Regions from separate parts of the Pseudomonas sp. NPDC086581 genome, predicted to be linked through region 2. Evidence: riboswitches for the same ligand, from Rfam matches in the RefSeq annotation. Region 2 holds a riboswitch; the other holds the start of a gene.
The links. A riboswitch is a leader RNA that binds a small molecule or an ion and turns the genes downstream of it on or off. The one in region 2 is predicted to bind cobalamin.
Positions count from the first base shown of each region.

Region 1: another riboswitch for cobalamin. It lies ahead of cobO (cob(I)yrinic acid a,c-diamide adenosyltransferase); the one in region 2 lies ahead of cobW (cobalamin biosynthesis protein CobW).

Region 1 covers NZ_JBIVBR010000001.1:418,167-429,861, reverse strand. The annotation lists gene ACIPK7_RS02070 (ABC transporter permease) at 1-523, opposite strand, end outside; cobalamin riboswitch at 654-877, shown strand; gene cobO (cob(I)yrinic acid a,c-diamide adenosyltransferase) at 1,147-1,758, shown strand; gene ACIPK7_RS02060 (cobyrinate a,c-diamide synthase) at 1,787-3,079, shown strand; gene bluB (5,6-dimethylbenzimidazole synthase) at 3,076-3,726, shown strand; gene cbiB (adenosylcobinamide-phosphate synthase CbiB) at 3,723-4,652, shown strand; gene cobD (threonine-phosphate decarboxylase CobD) at 4,652-5,653, shown strand; gene ACIPK7_RS02040 (cobyric acid synthase) at 5,662-7,101, shown strand; gene cobU (bifunctional adenosylcobinamide kinase/adenosylcobinamide-phosphate guanylyltransferase) at 7,298-7,819, shown strand; gene cobT (nicotinate-nucleotide--dimethylbenzimidazole phosphoribosyltransferase) at 7,816-8,871, shown strand; gene cobC (alpha-ribazole phosphatase family protein) at 8,868-9,455, shown strand; gene ACIPK7_RS02020 (adenosylcobinamide-GDP ribazoletransferase) at 9,548-10,270, shown strand; gene ACIPK7_RS02015 (acyl-CoA dehydrogenase C-terminal domain-containing protein) at 10,447-11,695, opposite strand, start outside.
Region 2 covers NZ_JBIVBR010000009.1:57,907-69,601, forward strand. The annotation lists gene ACIPK7_RS18615 (ATP-binding protein) at 1-745, opposite strand, end outside; gene ACIPK7_RS18620 (hypothetical protein) at 889-1,023, shown strand; gene ACIPK7_RS18625 (3-deoxy-7-phosphoheptulonate synthase) at 1,325-2,422, shown strand; gene cobN (cobaltochelatase subunit CobN) at 2,591-6,322, opposite strand; gene cobW (cobalamin biosynthesis protein CobW) at 6,437-7,489, opposite strand; cobalamin riboswitch at 7,583-7,778, opposite strand; cobalamin riboswitch at 7,839-8,055, shown strand; gene ACIPK7_RS18640 (CbtB-domain containing protein) at 8,161-8,346, shown strand; gene ACIPK7_RS18645 (CbtA family protein) at 8,440-9,150, shown strand; gene ACIPK7_RS18650 (cobalamin biosynthesis protein) at 9,228-9,644, shown strand; gene cobM (precorrin-4 C(11)-methyltransferase) at 9,641-10,387, shown strand; gene ACIPK7_RS18660 (VOC family protein) at 10,393-10,824, opposite strand; gene mapR (GntR family transcriptional regulator MpaR) at 11,065-11,695, opposite strand, start outside.

The DNA.
Region 1 (11,695 bases), on a different contig from region 2:
CGTCCAGTCCGGTTTCCTCCATGTGCGCGGCCAGCGAGGTGAGCCGCCAGCGTCTTGGGCGCAGCAGGTTTCGCAGCAGCGTCTGCAGGGTCAGGCCGATGAATCCGAGCAGGCCGACCAGGTGTTCGCGGAAGGTCAGGGTGGCGATGCCGATGCGCTCGAGCACGTCGACCAGCGCGTTGCCCGGCTCCGGCGCCTTTTCGTCCAGGCGGCACTGGGTGATGGCGCTGCCGACGGCGCGCAGCAAGGCTTGGCGTTCGGCGGGGAGGTTGCGGGCGATCTGTTCCAGCTGACTCATGCGTGCGCCGCCGATGATCTCGGCGAGCAGCGCGGCGCCGGCGGTATCCAGCGCGCCGAGGCCGGCAAAATCCAGCTCGGCGGGGGACTCGGCATGGCGCTGGGCGGCTACCTGGGCTTCCAGCACGGAGAAATGCGCGAGCGTCCAGTCGCCGCTGACGTGCATCAGCGGTGGGCTGGCGGAGGTGTCGAGCTGAAGCTGGCCGGGCTGGGCAGTCATCGTCATGGTTCGCATTCTAGCGGAGTTACACAGTGCCATGATTGGACAGGTGTGTCGCATTGTAGAGCGCTTGCCTGATGCTGGGACAAGCCCGGCGACATCCTGTTCAATTGACGCCCCAGGCCGCCAGCCACTAAGCTGCGCGCCTGCTTCAGGTGCTCTCGGCGCAAGCCGCGAGTGAAACAGGGAAGCCGGTGAAATCGATGCGCAATCGACCATTCCGGCGCTGCCCCCGCAACGGTAAGCGAGCTTCGAACCGCAATCCGCCACTGTGCCATCGGCATGGGAAGGCGCGGTTCATCGACAGCCTCACGGCGTCACTCGCAAGCCCGGAGACCGGCCTGCTGCATCGCATGGCATCGCGGGAGGCGCTGCCGACGTCGGCGCTGCGCGCCGCGCGTTGCCGTCCTCCGCCTGCCCCGACTGGTCAGTGCCGCGCGGGTGAGAGCGGCGGAGAATCCTTCAGGTGCAATCCCTATTCCCCAGGTCGACAGCCTTTGCGCTGGGCGGCCTCTGCCGCATGGCGCTTGTGCGTCGCCGCGGTTCGTCCCTGCCCATTCCATTCCTCGTGCGCTGCCACCCGGGCGGCAGCCTGACGCCTGCGCATTCGCTTTCAGGAGCAACTTCCCATGACTGAATCCCCGGAAAAGGACGAGCGCCATCGCTCGCGCATGCAGCGCAAGAAGGCAGTGATCGACGAGAAGATCGCCCAGGCCCAGGGGGAGCGCGGCGTGTTCCTGGTCAACAGCGGCAACGGCAAGGGCAAGAGCAGCTCGGCTTTCGGCATGGTCGCCCGCGCGCTTGGCCATGGCATGAAGGTAGGCGTAGTGCAGTTCATCAAGGGCGCCGCGACCACGGGTGAAGAGGCGTTCTTCCGCCGCTTCCCCGAGGAGGTCAGCTTTCACGTGATGGGCGAGGGCTTCACCTGGGAAACCCAGGATCGCCAGCGTGACATCGCCAAGGCTCAGTCCGCCTGGGACGTGGCGCGCCAGCTGCTGGCCGACCCCGAAGTCGGCCTGGTGGTACTGGACGAGGTGAACATCGCCCTCAAACACGGCTACCTGGAACTGGACACCGTGCTGTCCGATATCGCCGCGCGTCCGTCGATGCAGCATGTGGTCGCCACTGGCCGTGGCGCGCAGCCGGCGATGCTCGAGGCCGCCGACACCGTGACCGAGATGGGCCTGGTGAAACACGCCTTCAAGGCCGGCATCAAGGCGCAGAAAGGGGTGGAGTTCTGATGCATCCCGTTGTGGCGGAGCGCGTCTTATGACCTCGCGCCAATGCCCCGCATTGCTGATCGCCGCCCCCGCTTCCGGGCAGGGCAAGACCACCGTGACCGCCGCCCTGGCACGCCTGCACACACGCCTCGGGCGCAAGGTGCGGGTGTTCAAGTGCGGCCCGGACTTCCTCGACCCGATGATCCTCGCCCGCGCCAGTGACGCGCCGGTCTACCAACTGGACTTGTGGATGGTCGGCGAGGAAGAGAGCCGTCGGCTGCTATGGGAAGCGGCCGGCGAGGCCGACCTGATCCTCATCGAAGGCGTGATGGGCCTGTTCGACGGCTCGCCGTCTGCGGCCGACCTGGCGCGGCGCTTCAATGTGCCGGTGATGGCGGTGATCAACGGCCAGTCCATGGCGCAGACCTTCGGCGCCATGGCCGTTGGCATGGCGACCTACCAGAGCGACCTGCCGTTCTCCGGCGTGCTCGCCAACCGTATCGGCAGCCAGCGTCACCGCGACCTGGTGCGCGACAGCCTGCCGGAGTGGATTCGCTGGTATGGCGCGCTGCCGCGCGATACCGAAGTGGAGCTGCCCAGCCGACACCTCGGCCTGGTGCAGGCCGATGAGCTGGCCGATCTCGACGCCCGCCTGGACGCCGCCGCCGATGCCCTGGCGGCCAGCGCCAGTACCGAGCTGCCGCTGCCGGTGAGCTTCGCCGCGTCTGAGTTGCGCCGTGAGTCTTCCCGCCTCGATGGCGTGCGGATCGGCGTGGCACGGGACAACGCCTTTGCCTTCCTCTACCAGGCCAACCTCGACCTGCTGCGTGAACTGGGCGCCGAACTGGTGTTCTTCTCGCCGCTGCGTGATGACGCATTGCCGGACGTGGACAGCCTCTATCTGCCCGGTGGCTACCCCGAACTGCACCTGCAGGCGCTGGCTGGCAACCGCGCCATGGCCCAGGCCATCCACGCGCACCACGAAATGGGCAAGCCGATCCTCGCCGAGTGCGGCGGCATGCTCTATCTGCTCGATGCGCTGACCGACGTGGCCGGCGAGCGCGCCGAATTACTCGGCCTATTGCCGGGCAAGGCGCGCATGCAGAAGCGCCTCGCCGCGCTGGCGTTGCAGGCGGTGACGTTGCCCGAAGGCACTCTGCGCGGGCACACCTTCCACCACTCGCTGCTGGACAGCAGCGAGGAGCCGCTGGCCCGAGGCGTCTGCCCCAACGACAAGCCGGTGGCCGAAGCGGTGTTTCGCCGCGGCCGGCTCACCGCCTCCTACATCCACTTCTACCTGCCGTCCGACCCGGACGCTGCAGCAGCCCTGCTGAGACCATGACCGAGCACGCCTACAGCCTTGAGGAGCGCGCCGCGCTCTATCGCGCCATTGCCGAGCGTCGCGACATGCGTCATTTCAGCGGCGGTGAGGTGGCGCCGGAACTGCTCGCGCGCCTGCTCGAAGCGGCGCACCAGGCGCCCAGCGTCGGGCTGATGCAGCCTTGGCGATTCATCCGCGTCACCTCGCGGGAGCTGCGCCGGTCGATCCACGGGCTGGTGGAGGCGGAGCGCGTGCGCACCGCCGAGGCACTGGGCGAGCGTTCCGACGAGTTCATGCGGCTGAAGGTCGAGGGCGTGCTCGACTGCGCCGAAGTACTGGTGGCCGCGCTGATGGAGGGCCGCGAGGCACATGTATTCGGTCGTCGCACGTTGCCGCACATGGACCTGGCCTCGCTGTCCTGCGCCATCCAGAACCTCTGGCTGGCGTCGCGCGCCGAAGGCCTGGGCATGGGCTGGGTATCGCTGTTCGACCCCGCCGCGCTGGGCGAACTGCTCGGCCTGCCGGCGGGAGCCGAGGCCGTGGCGGTGATCTGCCTCGGCCCGGTCAGCGAGTTCTACCCGGCGCCGATGCTGGCCCTGGAAGGCTGGCGCCAACCGCGCGCGCTCAGCGAGCTGCTGTTCGAGAATCGCTGGGGAGAACAGCCATGAGCCTGGCTCTGCTGAGCGTCCTCGGCGTGGTGCTGGATGCCCTGTTCGGCGAACCGAAACGCTGGCACCCGCTGGTGGCCTTCGGGCGTCTGGCGGATCGGCTGGAGCGGCGTTTCAATCGCTCCCGCGCCGACGCTGGCAAGGACACCCCCGGCCTCGGCTGGCGCAGCCACGGCGTCACTGCCTGGATCATCGCTGTCATCCCGCTGACCCTGATCGCGCTGCTGCTCAGCCTGCTGCCCTATGTCGGCTGGGTCGTGCAGGCGCTCGCTTTGTACGCCGCGCTGGGCCTGCGCAGCCTGGGTGAGCATGCCGAGCCGGTGGCACTGGCCCTGCGCGCCGGTGACCTGAACGAAGCGCGCCTGCGCGTGGGCTACATGGTCAGCCGCGAAACCGCCCAGCTGGACGATACCGCCGTGGCCCGCGCCGCCACCGAGTCGGTACTGGAGAACGGCAGCGATGCGGTCTACGCAGCGCTCTTCTGGTTTGCCGTGGCCGGTGCGCCGGGCGTGATGCTCTATCGCCTGAGCAACACCCTCGACGCCATGTGGGGCTACCGCAACGCGCGCTTCGAACGCTTCGGCTGGGCCGCGGCGAAAATCGACGATGTGCTCAACTACATCCCGGCACGCCTGGTGGCCTTCACCTACGCGCTGCTTGGCCACACCCGGCTCGCCCTGCGCTGCTGGCGTACACAGGCGCCGCAGTGGGACAGCCCCAACGCCGGCCCGGTGATGGCGGCCGGGGCGGGGGCGTTGGGCGTGTCGCTCGGCGGCTGCGCCCGCTACCACGGCGAACTTCACGAACGCCCGCAGCTGGGCGAAGGCCCGGCGCCGACCGCCACGGACATCTGGCGCGCGCTGACCCTGGTGCGCCAGGGTGTGCTGCTGTGGCTGGTGGTCATTTTCATTCTGGGAGTGCTCTGATGCTCGAACACGGCGGCCGTTTGCGCAAAGCGGCGCAGCAGTACGGAATTCCGCTCTCCGAGTGGCTCGACCTGTCCACTGGCATCTCGCCCTGGCCATGGGCCGTGCCCAGCGTGCCGGCGGCATCATGGATGCGCCTGCCCGAGGACGGCGACGGCCTGGAAGCCGCCGCGCGCCGCTACTACGGCGCCGAAAAGCTGCTGCCGCTGCCCGGCAGCCAGGCGGCGATCCAGTTGCTGCCGCGACTGCGTCGTCCCGGCAAGGTCGGTGTGATCTCGCCCTGTTATGCCGAGCATGCCGAGTCCTGGCGCGCCGCCGGACACATCCTGCGCGAGGTCAGCGACCAGGAAGTCCCTCATCACCTGGAGCGCTTCGACGTGCTGGTGGTGGTCAACCCGAACAACCCCACCGGCCGGCGCATCGAGGCCGGCGTGCTGCTGGAATGGCATGCGCGCCTGCAGGAACGCGGCGGCTGGCTGGTAGTGGACGAAGCCTTCATGGACTGCACGCCCGAGCACAGCCTGGCGCCCAGCTGCGCAAGCCGTCCGGGTTTGATCGTGCTGCGCTCCTTCGGCAAGTTCTTCGGCCTCGCTGGCGCGCGCCTGGGCTTCGCCTTCGCCGAACCGCGCCTGCTGGAGAGCTTGGCGAAATTGCTCGGCCCCTGGGCGGTGAATGGCCCGACGCGCTGGATCGCGCAGGCCGTGCTGGGCGAGTTCCAGGAACAGATCCAGCGCCGCCGCGACCTGCATGAGGCCAGCCGGCATCTGGCCGGGCTGCTCGGTGAGCACGGTTTCGCCCCGCAGGGCGGCACGGCGCTGTTCCAGTGGGTGGTGTCCATGCGCGCCCACGCGCTGCGCGATCATCTGGCGCGCCAGGGCATCTTCGTGCGCCTGTTCGAAACGCCCGCCAGCCTGCGCTTCGGTCTGCCGCCGGACGAGAAAGGCTGGGAACGCCTGGAGCATGGCCTGCGCACCTTCAACCAGATGGAGAGCCTGCGGTGAGCACACTGATGGTGCAGGGCACGACATCCGATGCCGGCAAGAGCACGCTGGTGACCGCACTGTGCCGCTGGCTGCGCCGACAGGGCGTGGCCGTGGTGCCGTTCAAACCGCAGAACATGGCGCTCAACAGCGCAGTGACCGCCGACGGCGGCGAGATCGGCCGCGCCCAGGCGGTTCAGGCGCAGGCCTGCCATCTAGCACCGCACACTGACATGAACCCGGTGCTGCTCAAGCCCAACAGCGACACCGGCGCCCAGGTGATCATCCATGGCCGCGCGGTGACCAGCATGAACGCCGTGGCCTACCACGACTACAAGCGCGTGGCGATGCAGGCGGTGCTCGAATCCCACCAGCGCCTCAGTGCGCAATACCCGGTGGTGATGGTGGAGGGCGCGGGCTCGCCGGCGGAGATCAACCTGCGCGCCAACGACATCGCCAACATGGGCTTCGCCGAGGCGGTGGACTGCCCGGTGATCCTGATTGCCGACATCGATCGTGGCGGCGTGTTCGCCCATCTGGTCGGCACCCTGGAGCTTCTTTCCGAGAGCGAACGGGCACGGGTGAAGGGCTTCGTCATCAACCGTTTCCGCGGTGACATCGCGTTGCTGCAGAACGGCCTCGACTGGCTGGAAGAGCGTACCAGCGTGCCGGTGCTCGGCGTGCTGCCGTACCTGATGGACTTCCACCTGGAAGCCGAGGACGCCATCGACACCCGCCAGGCCGCCAAGACCGGCGAGCGTCTGCGCGTGGTGGTGCCGGTGCTGCCGCGCATCAGCAATCACACCGACTTCGATCCGCTGCGCCTGCACCCGCAGGTCGAACTGAGCTTCGTCGGCCCCGGCCAGCCGATCCCGCCGGCGGACCTGATCATCCTGCCCGGCTCCAAGAGCGTGCGGCCGGACCTGGCCTTCCTCCGCGCCCAGGGTTGGGAAGAGGCAATCCGCCGTCACCTGCGCTACGGCGGCAAACTGCTGGGCATCTGCGGCGGCTTGCAGATGCTCGGCCGCACCCTGGCCGACCCGTACGGGCTGGAAGGTGCGGCGGGGGAGAGCGACGGCCTCGGCCTGCTGGATTTCCGCACCGTCCTCGAACCGGAGAAACAGCTGCGCAATGTCAGCGGCCAGCTGGCGCTGGAGGACGCGCCGGTGAGTGGTTACGAGATTCATGCCGGCGTCAGCGAAGGCCCGGCGCTGGCGAACCCGGCCGTGCGCCTGAGCGATGGCCGCAGTGACGGCGCGTTGAGTGCCGACGGGCGGGTGATGGGGACTTATCTGCACGGGCTGTTCGAGTCCAGCGCATCCAGCTCGGCGCTGCTGCGCTGGGCCGGGCTGCGCGAGGTGCAGAGCATCGATTACCACGCCCTGCGCGAACGCGACATCGAGCGCCTGGCCGATCAGGTTGAGGCGCATCTGGATACGGAAAAACTGAGGCGGCTGTGCGGACTGTAGGGCGGATAACCGTTCGCAGTTGCCCGCCGTTTCTGCTTGCCAATGTTCCGGCGGATAACGCTTGGGGCGTTATGCGCCCTACGGCAGCTTTTCGTAGGACCGAGGGGGACGCCCCAGTCCTTGCTCGCGAACCGCATAACGCCGGCGTCCGGCGAGAGCGTTCGCGAGCACACTCGCTCCTACAAATGGAGAACCCATGCTTGAACTGATCCTCGGCGGCGCCCGTTCGGGCAAGAGCCGTCTGGCCGAGCGCCTGGCGCTGGAAAGCGGCCTACCGGTCACCTACGTCGCCACGGCCCAGGCCGGCGACGGCGAGATGTCCACACGCATCCTCCAGCACCGCGAGCGCCGCCCCGAGCACTGGGGGCTGGTGGAAGAGCCGCTGGCCCTGGCCGACGCGCTGGAGCGCCTGGCGGCGCCGCAGCAGTGCGTGCTGGTGGACTGCCTGACCCTGTGGGTCACCAACCTGCTGATCCATGAAGACGGCTGGCGCCTGCGCGGCGAGATCGACGCGCTGCTGGAAACGCTGCCGCAACTGCCCGGACGCATCGTTCTGGTCAGCAACGAAACCGGGTTGGGCGTGGTGCCGATGGGCGAGCTCAGCCGCCGATATGTCGACGAGGCCGGCTGGCTGCACCAGTCCCTGGCCGAGGTCAGCGAGCGCGTGGTGTTCACCGTCGCCGGCCTGCCCATGGTGTTGAAGGGGGAAGCGTTATGAGTCTGCAATGGTGGCTGCAAGGCACCCAGCCGATCGACCGCGTGGCGCAGGACAAGGCTGCCGCGCGCCAGGACCAGCTGACCAAGCCGCGCGGCGCGCTGGGCCGGCTGGAAGAGGAAACCGTCCGCCTGGCCGGCCTGCAGGGCCGCGAGCGGCCAACTCTGGAACACATCTGGATCGCCCTGTTCGCCGGTGACCACGGTGTGGTCGCCGAAGGCGTGTCGGCTTACCCGCAGGCGGTGACCGTCGAGATGCTGCGTAACTTCGTTCGCGGCGGTGCGGCGATCAGTGTGCTGGCACGCGATCTCGACGCGCGCCTGGAGGTGATCGACCTGGGAACCGCCACGCCACTGGAACCGCTGCCGGGTGTGCTGCATGTGATGGTTGGCGCTGGTACCGCGAACTTCACCAAAGAGCCGGCGATGACCGCCGCCCAGTGCCTGATCGCTCTGGAAGCCGGCCGCGAGTCCGTGCGCCGCGCGCAGCAGGCCGGTGCGGAGTTGTTCATCGGTGGCGAAATGGGCATCGGCAATACCAGCTCGGCGGCGGCTCTGGCCTGCGCCCTGCTGGACGAGCCGGCGCAGGCGCTGGTCGGTCCCGGTACCGGGCTGGACTTGCAGGGCGTCGCACGCAAGGTCGAGGTGATCGACCGCGCGCTGGCGCTGCACCGCGCCCATTGCGACGAGCCCTTCGAGGCCCTGTGCCGGCTTGGCGGTTTCGAGATCGCCGCGCTGGTGGGCGCCTATCTCGCCTGTGCGCAGAAAGGTATTCCCGTGCTGGTGGACGGTTTCATCTGCACCACCGCCGCACTCTGCGCGACGCACTTGAACCCCGGCTGCCGCGACTGGCTGCTGTTCGCCCACGCCGGCGCCGAGCCAGGGCATAACCGCGTGCTCGCTGCGCTCGATGCGCGGCCGCTGCTCGACCTCGGCCTGCGCCTCGGGGAAGGCAGCGGCGCCGCGTTGGCGGTGCCGCTGCTGCGCCAGGCTTGCCGCTTGCACTCGGGGATGGCGACCTTCGCCGAAGCAGCGGTGTCGGATCGCCCGGCATGACGCTGCGCCTGGAACTGCTGCGCCACGGCGAGACCGAACTTGGCGGCGGCTTTCGCGGCCGCCTGGACGACGCGCTCACCGAAACCGGCTGGGCGCAGATGCGCGGCGCGCTGGGCGATGAGTGCCGCTGGGCGGCGCTGGTCAGCTCGCCTTTGCAGCGTTGCGCGGCTTTCGCCGAGGAGCTGGCGGCGCGCCATGGCTTGCCGCTGGGCTTCGAGCCGGGCCTACAGGAGCTGGATTTCGGCCAGTGGGAAGGCCTTTCGCCAGCTAAGCTGATGGAGAGCGATGCCGCGGCGCTGGAGCAGTTCTGGAACGATCCATACGCCTTCCCGCCGCCCGGTGGCGAGGCCATGGGCGACTTCGAAGCCCGCGTCTTCGCGGCGCTGGAGCGCCTCTACCAAGCCCACGCCGGCTCGTCCGTGTTGGTCGTCACCCACGGCGGTGTGATGCGCCTGCTCGGCGCGCTGGCCATCGGCCTGCCGGCCAGGCGCCTGCTGGAAGTGGTGGTGGCCCACGGCGAATGCATGGCGCTGGACGTGACCCGCGACGGCGCCGGCTGGCGCATCCACAAGGCAAGCAACTGATGAACGACCCGCATCGGGACCACGAGCAAGAGGCACCCGAGCCCGCTGAGCAGAGCGGGGCGGAGGTGCACGCCCCCCACCTCAGCGACTGGCTGCTGCCGCTGGTGGCGGTGCAGTTCCTCACCCGGCTGCCGGTGCGCCTGGGACACATGCCGACGCCGGAGCAGTTTGGCCGTGCCACCTTGTATTACCCGCTGGTGGGGCTGCTGATCGGTGCCGTGCTGTTCGCCATGGGCGAGTTGCTCAGTGGCGTGCACCTGCTGTTGCAGGCGGCGCTGATCCTGCTGGTGTGGGTGGCTTTCACTGGCGCCCTGCACCTGGACGGCCTGGCCGATTCGGCCGACGCCTGGATCGGCGGCCTGGGTGATCGCGAACGTACCCTGGCGATCATGAAGGACCCGCGCTGCGGCCCGGCGGCGGTGGTCGCGCTGGTGCTGCTGCTGCTGCTGAAGTTCGCGGCGATCACCGCGATCCTTGGCAATCACCAGCACTGGGGGTTGCTGCTGGCGCCCTGGCTGGGGCGCTGCGCGCTGCCGCTGCTGTTCTTCACCACTGACTATGCGCGCAAGGGCGGGTTGGGCCAGGCGCTGGCCGATCACCTGCCGCGCGGCGCAATGCCGTGGATGCTGGCGGCCAACGCCGCCCTGATGGTGCTGGTGGGCCTCACCGGCCTGCTGGCGCTGGTAGTGGCGCTGGTGGTGTTCGTCTGGCTGCGCAGCCGCTTCATCGCCCGCCTGGGCGGTACCACCGGCGATACCGCCGGGGCGATGCTGGAAGTGATCGAGTGCGCCGTGCTGGTGGCGTTGGCGCTCTGATCTCGCCTTGCCGTTAGCCTGACCTATACATCCTAGGTTCTCGATATCCTGCGCCGCCGGAGCAATCCTGTAGGAGCGAGGGGGGACGCCATCGTTATTGCTCGCGAACCGCATAACGCCTGCGTGTCCGGTGAGATTGTTCGCGAGCAAGCTCGCTCCTACAAAAAGCGCATGCGTCAATCGAAGGCGAAATGCTCCGTCTTCAGCCCCATGATCGACCGCACCGGCTTAGCCATCGCCGCCGCATGGCCCTTGGCGCGCGGCAACAGGCGGGCGAAGTAAAAGTCGCTAGTGGCGATCTTGGCCTTGTAGAAGTCGCTCGACTCGCTGCCGCCCTGGCGCAGGCGCCTGCGCGCGGCGGACTCCTGCAGCGCCCAGGAGTACGCCAGCGCGGCGTAGCCGGAGAACATCAGGTAGTCGTGGCTGGCGGTGCTCACCAGGTCGCGCTGCTTGCGGGCAGTGAGGGCGATGCGCATCGTCAGCAGGTTCCACTGCGCGCAGAGCTTGAGCAGCGTCAGCGCGCGACCGCGCATGGCCGGCTCCTGCTTGAGCAGTTCGACGGCAAATTTCGCCACCTGCCGGGTGAAGTCGCGCACGGCCTTGCCCTGTGTCATCAGCAGCACCTTGCGGCCGAGCAGGTCCAGCGCCTGGATGCCGGTGGTGCCCTCGTAGAGCGTGGCGATCCGCGCATCGCGGACGATCTGCTCCATGCCGTGTTCCTTGATGTAGCCGTGGCCGCCGAATACCTGCATGCCGAGGTTGGCGCTTTCCAGGCCCAGCTCGGTCAGGCAGCCCTTGAGGATCGGGGTGAGGAAGCCGAGCTTGTCGTCCCAGCGGTCGTACTCGGCGTTGTCGTTGGTCAGCAGGCCCTGGATCATCTTGTCGGCGTACTGGGTGGCCAGGTAGATCAGCGCGCGGCCGCCCTCGGCCACGGCTTTCTGGGTCAGCAGCATGCGGCGCACGTCGCCGTGGTGCATCAGGCTGTCGGCGATCTCGCCCGGCTCCTTGGTGCCGGAGAGAGCACGCATCGAACGACGCTCACGGGCATAGGCGAGCGCGCCCTGGTAGGCCAGTTCTGCGGTGGCGACGCCCTGGATGGCGGTGCCGATGCGTGCGCTGTTCATGAAGGTGAACATGCACTCCAGGCCCTTGTTCGGCTCGCCGATCAGGTAGCCGGTGGCGCCGTCGAAGTTCATCACGCAGGTGGCCGAGGCCTTGATGCCCATCTTCTTTTCTAGCGCGCCGCAGGTCACGCCGTTGCGCGGGCCCAGGCTGGCGCCGTCGCCCGGCAGGAATTTCGGCACGATGAACAGCGAGATGCCGCGCGTGCCCTTGGGCGCATCGGGCAGGCGCGCGAGGACGATGTGCACGATGTTCTCGGTGAGGTCGTGCTCGCCGGAGGAGATGAAGATCTTGGTGCCGGTG
Region 2 (11,695 bases):
GCCAGACGAGGTCGGCGCGCAGGCCGTCGACGCCGGCGGCATGGCAGCGCTCGGCGATGGTCTCCAGCGCGGCATCGTCCAGGGGGATCGCAGTCAGTTGCTGGCGCGCCTCGCTGCAGCGTTGTTGCAGGGCCCGCTGTGCCTCCAGCCATTGTGCGAGGAATGCCTGCGGATCGGCATCGAAAGCCAGGCGGCGGCGGACGATCTCGGCGCGCTCGGTCGGTGCGGGCGCCCCTTCCAGTTGCACCTTGAGGCCGAAACGGTCCAGCAGCTGCGGCCGTAGCTCGCCTTCCTCGGGGTTCATCGTGCCGATCAGTACGAAGCGCGCGGGGTGGCTGTGGGACAGGCCGTCGCGCTCGATCAGGTTGACCCCACTGGCGGCCACGTCGAGCAGCAGGTCGACGAGGTGGTCGGGCAGCAGGTTCACTTCATCCACGTAGAGCACGCCGCCGTGAGCGTGGGCCAGCACGCCGGGGGAGAACTGCGCGCGGCCTTGGCCCAGCGCCGCGTCCAGGTCGAGGGTGCCGACGATGCGTTCCTCGCTGGCGCCCAGCGGCAGGGTGACGAAGCGCCCGCCGTCCAGCAGGTCGGCGACGCCGCGCGCCAGGGTGGACTTGGCCATGCCGCGTGGCCCTTCGATCAGCACGCCGCCGATGGCCGGATCGATGGCCGTCAGGCACAGGGCCAGCTTCAGCTCATCGGCGCCGACGACGGCTGCCAGTGGGAAATGGGGAAGGGCGCTCATGGGGATTTCCTGCGGATTTCGTCCGTGCATGGTAGCGAACCGGGTGTAGGAGGTGCGACCAATGTCCATCAGATCGATAGATTCAAGTCATTGATCGGCGCTGCGCGATGCAGTACCTTGGCTCCACTTCCACGGAGAACATCATGCCGTCCAGCCTGTCCATCCAGTCCCTCGCCCGCCTCGGTGCCATTGGCTCCGCGGTCGTTCGCGCGCAGGTCTTGGCTGCTGCTGCCGGCTATTTCTTCTATGGGTATTGGTTTAGCCAAAGGCGCGCCTGATACCCCACAGGCGCCCTAGCAAGCAGGGTCGCCAACCAGACAGATTCACGAAACCCCGGTCGGCAACCCGACCGGGGTTTTTTGTTTTCAAGGCCCACAAGGCCAACGCATAGCACCGAGCCAAAACGCTCAGACAGAGGATCCAGACATGACCGCCTACACCACCGATTACCGCTATTACCGCAACTCCGACTGGCGATTTAGCAGCGCGCTGCGCGCCACCCAACGAGCCTTGCCACGAACACTTAGATAGAGCGCCGAGCGCGGAGAAACCACCGCGCCGGCCAAGGATGCCAGTCAGATGAACGCTTCCACCTCCGCCCTGATCCGCCCCGAACACGCAGCCTCCGCCGAAGTCCTCGACCTCCCGCTGCCCTCCGCCCGCCGCCGCGAACAGCCGCTGCCGAGCCCTGCCGAACTGCGCCAGCGCCTGCCGCTGTCCGCCGCCATGGCCCATCGCGTCCGCGAAGGTCGCGAGGCGATCCGCGCCGTCCTCGATGGCCGCGATCCGCGCCTGCTGGTCGTGATCGGCCCCTGCTCGCTGCACGACCCCGTTTCCGCCCTCGAATACGCCGACCGCCTCGCCGAACTGGCGCCGCAGGTGAGCGACCAGCTGTTGCTGGTGATGCGTGCCTACGTTGAAAAACCGCGCACCACCATCGGCTGGAAAGGCCTGGTCTACGACCCGCAGCTCGACGGCAGCGGCGACATGGCCGGCGGCCTGGAGCTGTCGCGCCGGCTGATGCTGGGCATGCTCGAGCGCGGCCTGCCGATCGCCACCGAACTGCTGCAACCGCTGGTGGCCGGCTACTTCGACGACCTGCTGGGCTGGGCCGCCATCGGCGCGCGCACCAGCGAATCCCAGGTACATCGCGAGATGGTCAGTGGCCTCGATCTGCCGGTGGGCTTCAAGAACGGCACAGACGGCAGCATCGGTATCGCCACCGACGCCATGCGCTCGGCGGCGCACCCGCACCAGCACTTCGGCATCGATGCGCTGGGGCGCCCGTCGCTGGTGCAGACCCAGGGCAACCCGGACACCCAGCTGGTGCTGCGCGGCGGTCATGCCGGCCCGAACTTCGACGCGGCCAGCGTGCAGCAGATTCGCCAGGGGCTGGAGAAGCTCGGTCTCGATCCGAGCATCATGGTGGACTGCAGCCACGCCAACAGCGGCAAGAACCCGCTGCGCCAGCCGGCGGTGCTGGATAGCGTGCTCGACCAGCGCGTGGCCGGCGATGCCTCGCTGCGTGGCGTGATGCTGGAGAGTCATCTGTTCGACGGCTGCCAGCCGTTGTCCGGAGAGCTGCGCTACGGTGTCTCGATAACCGATGGCTGCCTGGGCTGGAGCGGCACCGAGGCGCTGTTGCTGAATGCGGCGGAGCGGCTGCGCCGGGGTTGATGTCGAGCGTCTGCAGCTTTACGTAGGAGCGAGCTTGCTCGCGAACATTGCCCCATGGCGGAGGCGGGTTCGCGAGCAAGCTTGCTCCTACAGTTTGTGCTGTGCGCGGAGCCTGGGATAGATGGGTATCGCTTCGCTCCACGCCATCCTACGAGAGCGTGTAATCCCTCAATGCTCCTCGCTGTCCACCAGCAGATTCTCCAGCGTCTCGCGATACTCCCCCGGCTCTTCCCACAACCCGCGCTGCTGCGCTTCCACCAGGCGTTCGGCGATGTCGCGCAGGGCTTCGGGATTGTGCTGGCGGATGAACTCGCGGGTGTCGTCGTTCAGCAGGTAGGCGTCGGCCAGCAGGCGGTACTGATGGTCGTCCACCAGTTCACTGGTGGCGTCGAAGGCGAACAGGTAGTCCACCGTCGCGGCCAGTTCGAAGGCGCCCTTGTAGCCGTGGCGCTTCATGCCGGCGATCCATTTCGGGTTCACCGCGCGGGCGCGCACCACACGGCCGAGTTCTTCCTTCAGGGTGCGGATGCGCGGGTTGTCCGGCTGGCTGTGGTCGCCGTGGTAGCTGGCCAGCGACTGGCCCTGGATGACCTCGGCGGCGGCGAGCATGCCACCCTGGAACTGGTAGTAGTCGTTGGAATCGAGGATGTCGTGCTCGCGGTTGTCCTGGTTGTGCAGCACCGCCTGCAGGCCGGACAGGCGCTGGGCGAAACGCTCGCGCGCTGGCGTGCCGTCGTCGCTGGCGCCGTAGGCGTAGCCGCCCCAGTTCAGGTAGGCCTCGGCGAGGTCGGCGCGGCTGTCCCACTGGCGTGATTCGATCACGCCCTGCACGCCGGCGCCGTAAGCGCCGGGCTGCGCGCCGAAGATGCGCCAGCCGGCCTGGCGGCGGGCTTCGTCCAGCGCCAATCCCTCGGACTGCAAACGTGATTGGTCGGCGCGCACGCGGGCGGCCAGCGGGTTCAGGTCGTCCGGCTCATCCAGCGCGGCGACGGCCTGCACGGCGGCGTCGAACAGGCGGATCAGGTTGGCGAAGGCGTCGCGAAAGAAGCCCGAGACCCGCAGCGTCACGTCGACCCGTGGGCGGTCGAGCAGGCTGATCGGCAGGATCTCGAAGTCTTCCACTCGCTGGCTGCCGGCCTGCCACACCGGGCGCACGCCGAGCAGTGCCAGCGCTTGGGCGATGTCGTCGCCGCCGGTGCGCATGGTCGCCGTGCCCCACACCGACAGGCCGAGCTGGCGCAGGTGGTCGCCGTGGTCCTGCATGTGGCGTTCGAGCAGCCGACTGGCCGACTGGAAGCCGAGGCGGAAGGCGGTGGGCGTGGGCAGGTTGCGCACGTCCACGGTGAAGAAGTTGCGCCCGGTGGGCAGTACGTCGACCCGCCCGCGGCTGGGCGCGCCGCTGGGGCCGGGCGGGACGAAGCGGCCGTCGAGGCCGGCGAGCAGATGGCCGATTTCGCTGGCGCCGCAGGCGTCCAGGGGCGGTGCGATCTGCTGGTGAAGTTGCGTGAGGACTGCCGCGCTGGCGCTGCCGGGCGCACTGACGAGGCCGTCGATCAGGCGCAGGGCGAACAGCTCCAGGCGCTCGCGGGTGTCGCCGTTGCTGCGCCATGGCTCGTCGCTTACCGCGAGCAGCACGTCGGGGCGCGGGCCTTCCCACGCCTCGGCGAAAGCCTCATTCAACGGGTCGCGTCCCAGCCGCAGATCCTCGCTCAGTGCGCGCAGCAGGCTGGCGTTGCCGCCGCGCCCATCGCCACGCGGGATGCGCACCAGCGACAGCAACGTATCGCGGCGCAAGTCGCCGGCTGGCGATTCGCCGAACACATGCAGGCCATCGCGAATCTGCGATTCCTTGAGATCGCACAGGTAGGCGTCCAGCTGGGGCAGCCAGCTGTCCGCATCGTCCCTCAGCTGCAGGCCCAACTCGCAGTCCAGAGAGGTTTCGCGCACCAGTGTGAGGATGTCGCCGCGCAGTTCGGTGGCGCGGCGCGGGTCCAGCAGGGAGGCGTCGTAGTACTCGTCCGCCAGGCGTTCGAGGTCGCGCAGCGGGCCATAGTTTTCCGCGCGGGTCAGCGGCGGCATCAGGTGGTCGATGATCACCGCCTGGGCGCGGCGCTTGGCCTGCGCGCCTTCGCCAGGGTCGTTGACGATGAACGGGTAGAGGTTGGGCAGTGGGCCGAGGATCGCATCCGGCCAGCATTCCTCGGAAAGCCCGACACCCTTGCCCGGTAGCCATTCGAGGTTGCCGTGCTTGCCGACGTGGACCACCGCGTCGGCACCGAACACCTCGCGCAGCCAGAAGTAGAAGGCGAGGTAGCCGTGGGGTGGCACCAGCGACGGATCGTGGTAGATCGCCGCCGCGTCGAGCTGGTAGCCGCGCGCCGGCTGGATGCCGACGAAGCCGAGTCCGAAGCGCAGGCCGGCGACCATCATCCGCCCGCTGCGGAACATCGGGTCCTGCTGAGGTTCGCCCCAGCGTTCGCGTACCGCCAGCTGGTTGGCTTCGGGCAGGCGCGCGAAGCAGGCGAGGTAGTCGTCCAGCGCCAGGCTCTGTGCGCAGGGTCGCAGGTCGAGGCTGTCGAGGTCGTTGCTCACCCCGCCGAGCAATTGTTGGATCAGCGCCGTGCCGGAATCGGGCAGGCCGGCGACCGGGTAACCCTGAGCTTCCAGCGCGCGCAGGATGTTCAGCGCGGCGGCCGGCGTGTCGAGGCCGACACCGTTGCCGATGCGTCCGTCACGGGTTGGATAATTCGCCAGGATCAGCGCCACGCGCTTGTCGGCGTTGGCCTTGCGCGAAAGCAGCATCCAACGCCGCGCCAACTCGGCAACAAAGTCCATGCCTGGCAGGTGCGGCAGGTAGCAGACCACGTCGCTCTGGCTGCGCTCGCTGCGCCACGCCAGACCCTTGAAGCTGATCGGCCGGGTGATGATGCGGCCGTCCAGTTCCGGCAGCGCGATGTGCATGGCCAGGTCGCGTGGGCCGAGGCCCTGCGGGTTGGCGCGCCAGAGGTCGTGATTGTCCAGCGAGCAGATGGCTTGCAGCACCGGCACGTCGCGCCTGAACGGTCGGTCCTGCGGCGCGTCCGGGTTCGTCTGGGCGAAGCCGGTGGTGTTGATGATCAGCTCGGCGTCCGCGCTGTCGAGCAGGGTTTCCACCGCGTCCAGGCAGGCCGTTTCCTTAAGGCTGGCGACGGCGATGGGCAGCGGGTTGATGCCCTGGGCCTGCAGGCGTTCGCAGAAGGTGTCGATGAAACCGGTGTTCGCCGCCTGCAGGTGGGTGCGATAGAACAGCAGCGCGGCGACCGGGCACTCGGGGTTCCAGTCGGCCTGCCAGCGGGCGAGGTCGCTGCTGCCAGTCTGCGGGTGATAAACCGCCACACGCGGCAAGATCTGCGGCTCGCTCCAGGCGTAGTCGCGTTGCAGGTGACGGCTGGCCAGGCAGGCGAAGAACTGCCGGGCGTTGTCCATGCCGCCCTGGCGCAGGTACTGCCAGAGGCGCTCGGCGTCCGCCGGCGCGACGCTGCACAGGGCGCTGAGTTCGGGGTCGGGCTTGTCGTCGCCCGGCACCGCGATCAACGTGGCGCCGCGCTCGGCCAGCGCCGCCAGTTGCTCCATGCCATAGCGCCAGTAGCCGACGCCGCCGTGCACCGAGATCAGGACGACCTTGGCGTGCTGCAGCACCTCGTCGACGTAGAGGTCCACCGAGGCATGGTTCTGCAGCTGCATGGGGTTGGCCAGGCGCAGGCTCGGGTAGTCCTCCGGCAGCTCGCGCGCCGCCTCGGCGAGCAGCGCCAGGTGCGAATCGCCGCTGCAGAGGATCACCAGCTCGGCGGGCGTCTGGGCCAGGTGGGCGATGCCGTCGTCGGGGACGAAGCCGCCGGGTTGGGTGCGCAGCAGGTGCATGGGCTTGCTCGGTGTGAGTGCTCTTTTAGGAGCGGGGGCGCCTAGCTCTTGCTCGCGAACCAAACCCCGCTGCGAGGCCGTTCGCGAGCAAGCTCGCTCCTACGAAAAGCAGTGTTACGCCAGGGCGGTACGCAGCTCGTTGGCGATGGTGGCCTGGTCCAGTTCCTGGCCGATCACCACCAGGCGGGTGCCGCGGGTTTCGTCGCTGCGCCAGGCGCGGTCGAAGTGCTTGTCGAAGCGCTTGCCGACGCCCTGTACCAGCAGGCGCATGGGCTTGCCGGGGATGGCGACGAAGCCCTTGATGCGCAGCACGGCGTGGCGCTCGACCAGCGCGTTCAGTGCGTCCAGCAGGGCGCGTTCTTCCACTTCCGGCAGGTCGACATGGAAGGAGTCGAACTCGTCGTGGTCGTGGTCTTCATGACCTTCGTGGTCGTGATGGGTCGGGCGGCTGTCGATGTGCAGCTCGGCTTCGGCGTTCAGCCCCAGCAGCACCGAGAGCGGCAGCTGGCCGGAGTTGGCTTCGACGATCTTCACCGCCGGCGGCAGCTCTTCGGCGACCTCGGCACGCACGCGGGCCAGCGCTTCGGCGTCCAGCAGGTCGGCCTTGTTCAGCACCACCAGGTCGGCGCTGGCCAACTGGTCTTCGAACAGTTCGTGCAGCGGCGATTCGTGGTCCAGGTTCGGGTCCTGCTTGCGCTGCTCGTCCACCTGCTCGGGGTGGGCGGCGAAGGTGCCGGCGGCCACGGCCGGGCTGTCAACCACGGTGATCACCGCGTCCACGGTGCAGGCGTTGCGGATTTCCGGCCACTGGAAGGCCTGTACCAGCGGCTTGGGCAGGGCCAGGCCGGAGGTCTCGATGAGGATCTGGTCGAGGTCGCCACGGCGCGCTACCAGTTCGCGCATTACTGGGAAGAATTCTTCCTGCACGGTGCAGCACAGGCAGCCGTTGGCCAGCTCGAAGACGCGGCCGACCGCTTCTTCTTCGCTGCAACCAATGGAGCACTGCTTGAGGATTTCGCCGTCGATGCCCAGCTCGCCGAATTCGTTGACGATCACCGCGATGCGGCGGCCTTCGGCGTTGTCCAGCATATGGCGGAGCAGGGTGGTCTTACCGGCGCCGAGGAAGCCGGTAACGATGGTGACGGGGAGTTTGGCCAGGGTTTTCATGCGCGCCTCGCAAGCGAAATTGGAGGGCGGATGAAGGGCGCGCGCGCGGGTTCGCCGCGCAACGAAGGTCGCCACCGGATCACCCCGCCCGGTTGTCTTGATGCTGCTCGAGGCAGGTCTCCTGGCTCACAGCCCTTTCGTGTTCTTTCGCCTTCCCGCCTTGGTCGGCAGTGGCGTGTGAAAGAACAGGCTGTTCACAGTTGCGGGGGCAGCCGTGGCGCATCCGAAGATTTCCACGTTCCCTCTTAGCTCCGGCCAGTGCCGGAGAACCTCGAAGGGAGGAAGGCTACGCAGCGCGGCCGGGGCGGTCAATCGCCGGGGATCGGTTGACGCCTGCCGGCGGCCGTGGTCTGCTTGCGCGGTTTCAGGTGTCTCGCGCCACGCGCGAGGTGAAACGGGAAGCCGGTGCGTCCGCAAGGACCAGTCCGGCGCTGCCCCCGCAACGGTAAGCGCATCGAGGGTCGTCAGTAGCCACTGTGCCAAGGCATGGGAAGGCTGACCCATCCAGCGAAGAGTTTTCGCTGGCGTCGCAAGCCCGGAGACCGGCCTGGAATTCTTCGTTTTTGGCAAACCCGCGGTGGGCGGGCGCAGGCCGTGGCGCGACCGTTCGGGCGCGTTCGAATGCGTTCAACCTCTGCGTTCTCTTTCTTTGATCTTCAGAGGGAACGTTCATGTCCAGCAGCATCCTGACGCACGCGTCGAGCACTTCCATCCCCCTTTCCAAGCGTATCAGCCTGGCCGTCGGCGCCAGCCTGCTCGGTGCGCTGCTGGTGTATTTCGCCGGTTTCTCGCACATCGACGCGGTGCACAACGCCGCCCATGACACCCGCCATAGCGCCGGTTTCCCCTGCCATTGATGTGCGCCGCCTGCGCGTAAGCGCAGCGGATTCGAGGTACTCGCGATCGCTGGTTCGCCGCGTTCGTAGCCTCGTCTTGTCCGGAGAACTGCAATGATCAAACGTATCGCCCAGACCGCCGGTTTCGCCGGTCTGATCGCGGCGCTGGTGCTGACCCTGGTCCAGCTGCTGTGGGTATCCCCGCTGATCCTCAAGGCGGAAACCTATGAGAAATCCGAACCGGCCGCCGTGCTGGTCGAGGAGCACGCCCACGAGCACGCCGACGGCGCTGCTGCGGGTCATCACCATGATGCGGAAGCCTGGGAGCCGGAAGACGGCTGGCAGCGCATTATTTCCACCACCGGCGGCAACCTGGTGGTCGCGGTGGGCTTCGCCCTGATGCTGGCCGGCCTGTTCACCCTGCGCGAACCGGGCAGGGTCTCCGAGGGCCTGTTCTGGGGGCTGGCCGGTTTCGCCGTGTTCACCCTGGCGCCGTCCCTCGGCCTGCCGCCGGAGGTCCCTGGCACGGCCGCCGCCGACCTGAGCCTGCGGCAGACCTGGTGGATCGGCACCGCTGCCGCCACCGCCGCTGGTCTTGCTTTGCTGGTGTTCGGCCGCCACTGGGCGCTGCGCATCGTCGGCCTCGCGTTGCTGGTGGTGCCGCACGTAATCGGCGCGCCGCAGCCGGAGGTCCATTCCAGCCTCGCGCCGGAAAGCCTGGCCCACGAGTTCATCATCGCCTCGCTGGTCACCAACGCGGTGTTCTGGGTGGCGCTCGGCCTGGTCGCGGCCTGGCTGTTCCGCCGCTTCGCGCCATCGGCCTGATCCACGCGCTATGCTCGACCCCGCAGCCGGTTCGGCCGTCTGCGGGGTTTTTATTTTGATCTTCAAGGAGAGCGACCATGACACTGGTTGCCGGCCTCGGTTGCCGCCGGGGCTGCCCGCTCGACGAACTGCGTGCGCTGCTGCGAGAAACATTGGCCGAAGCGGGGCTCGACGAGTCGAACCTCACCGCGCTGGCCAGCGCCACGCTGAAGGCTGACGAAGACGGGCTGACGGCCCTGGCTGCCGCGCTCGACCTGCCGCTGGCGCTGTTCACGCCGCAACAGCTCGCGGCCTGCGAGAAGCGCCTGGGCGACCCTTCCGAAACCGTGCGCGCGGCCACCGGCAGTGCGAGCGTGGCCGAAGCGGCGGCATTGCTGCAGGCCGAGGCGCAAGGTGGTGCGCCGGCACGCCTGCTGATGGGCAAGCGCCGCAGCGAGCAGGCCACCTGCGCACTCGCTTTCATCCCCGTCGAATCCGCACAGGAGCCGTCATGACGGTCTACTTCATCGGCGCCGGCCCCGGCGATCCCGAGCTCATCACGGTCAAGGGCCAGCGGCTGATCCGCAACTGCCCGGTGATCCTCTACGCCGGTTCCCTGGTGCCGCCGGCCGTGCTGGAAGGGCACAGCGCGGAGCGCGTGGTGAATACCGCCGAGCTGAATCTTGAGGAGATCGTAGCGCTGCTGACCCAGGCTCACGGCGAGGGCAAGGATGTGGCGCGGGTGCACTCCGGCGACCCCTCGCTGTACGGCGCCATCGGCGAGCAGATCCGTCACCTGCGTGAGTTGGGTATCGCCTACGAGATTGTCCCCGGCGTCACCGCGACTTCCGCCTGCGCGGCGATTCTGGGTTGCGAGCTGACCTTGCCGGACATCTCCCAGACACTGATCCTCACCCGCTACGCCAGCAAGACGCGCATGCCCGAAGGCGAGTCGCTGGCGGAACTGGCGCAGCACCGAGCGACCCTGGCTATTCACCTGGGCGTCGGCCAGTTGGCGAACATCGTCGCCGAACTGCTGCCGCACTACGGCGCGGACTGCCCCATCGCGGTGATCCATCGCGCCAGTTGGCCGGACCAGGACCAGGTCACCGGCACCCTCGGCGACATCCTGCCCAAGGCACACGCCAAGGGCTTCCGGCGCACCGCGCTGATCCTGGTGGGCAAGGTGCTGGGGGCGGAGGGGTTTGCCGATTCGTCGCTGTACAGCGCGGGGCATGCGCATCTGTATCGGCCGTAGCGAAATCAGTCGGCTGGCAGCGGCCGCGATCCAAGGCTCTGGGCGAAGCGTAACAGGTAGCCGTCCGGGTCCTGGACGAGGAAATTGCGCTCCCCGTACAACTGTTCGTCCTGCCGGTACCAGCGCTCCTCAACGGGTTTGCGTAGCGAGATACGCGCCTCGTTCAGTGAACTCACCAGCGCCTGAATATCGGGGCAGCGGATGGAGAAGTTAATGCCTCGTCCCAGTGGTGGGTCCAGTGGGCGCACGCTCCATGGCGAGTCGGAATGCCAGTCCTGCTCCAGCATGAGCTGGCTGTCGCCAAAGGAAAGAAAAGCGAAGTCGTCTTCGCGGCGCTGGTACTCGATGGCGAAACCGAGCACCTCGCAGTAGAAGTGCAGGCTTCTCGTCAGGTCCGCGACGATCAGCTCCGGCACCAGGGCGTTCATCTTCAGCATGTCGGTGTTCTCACGCCAGCCACGGCTCCCCGCGCGGCAGCATTCCGCGCCGCAGGTACCAGCGCACCCACAGGTGCACGCCGAGCGCGGCGCTCACTGTGAGCAGGATCATCAAGCCTTCCGCATCCATGGCAGCTTCCCTCGTCCGGGTTTTCCTGCCTGACAGACTATTCCTGCGACAACTTGCCGCATAGGTACAGAAGGTTTCCGAATGTGCGGATCAGTCCCTCGGCACGCGCCCTACAACGAATGAATGATCCGACCGAGTGTTTCCATGGCCTGTTCGCTCGCCGTGGTCCACGGGTGGCCATAGTTCAATCGCAGGCAGTGGCCGAAGCGCCGCGTCGCCGAGAAGATCGGCCCTGGCGCGAGGCTGATGCCCTGGGCATGGGCGAGTTGGAACAGCTTGAGCGCGTCGATGTGCTCGGGCAGCTCCAGCCACAGGAAGTAGCCGCCGCTGGGCCGGGTGACGCGGGTGGCGGCGGGGAGGTGCCGGGCCACGGCGGCGAGCATCGCGTGCTGCTGGCTTTCCAGCGCGTGGCGCAGCTTGCGCAGGTGGCGGTCGTAGCCGCCGTGCTGCAGGTAGTCGGCGATGGCCGCCTGGGCCGGCACCGAGGCGGACAGGCTGGTCATCAGCTTGAGTCGCTCGATCTGCTCGGCGTAGCGCCCGCCGGCGACCCAACCGACCCGGTAGCCCGGCGCGAGGCTCTTGGAGAAGGAACTGCAGTGCATCACCAGCCCTTCGCTGTCGAAGGCCTTCACCGGTTTGGGCGCCTGGGCGGCGAAGTACAGTTCGGCGTAGACGTCGTCCTCGATCAGCGGTACCTGATGCTGGGCCAGCAGCGCGGCGAGGGCGCGCTTCTTGTCCTCG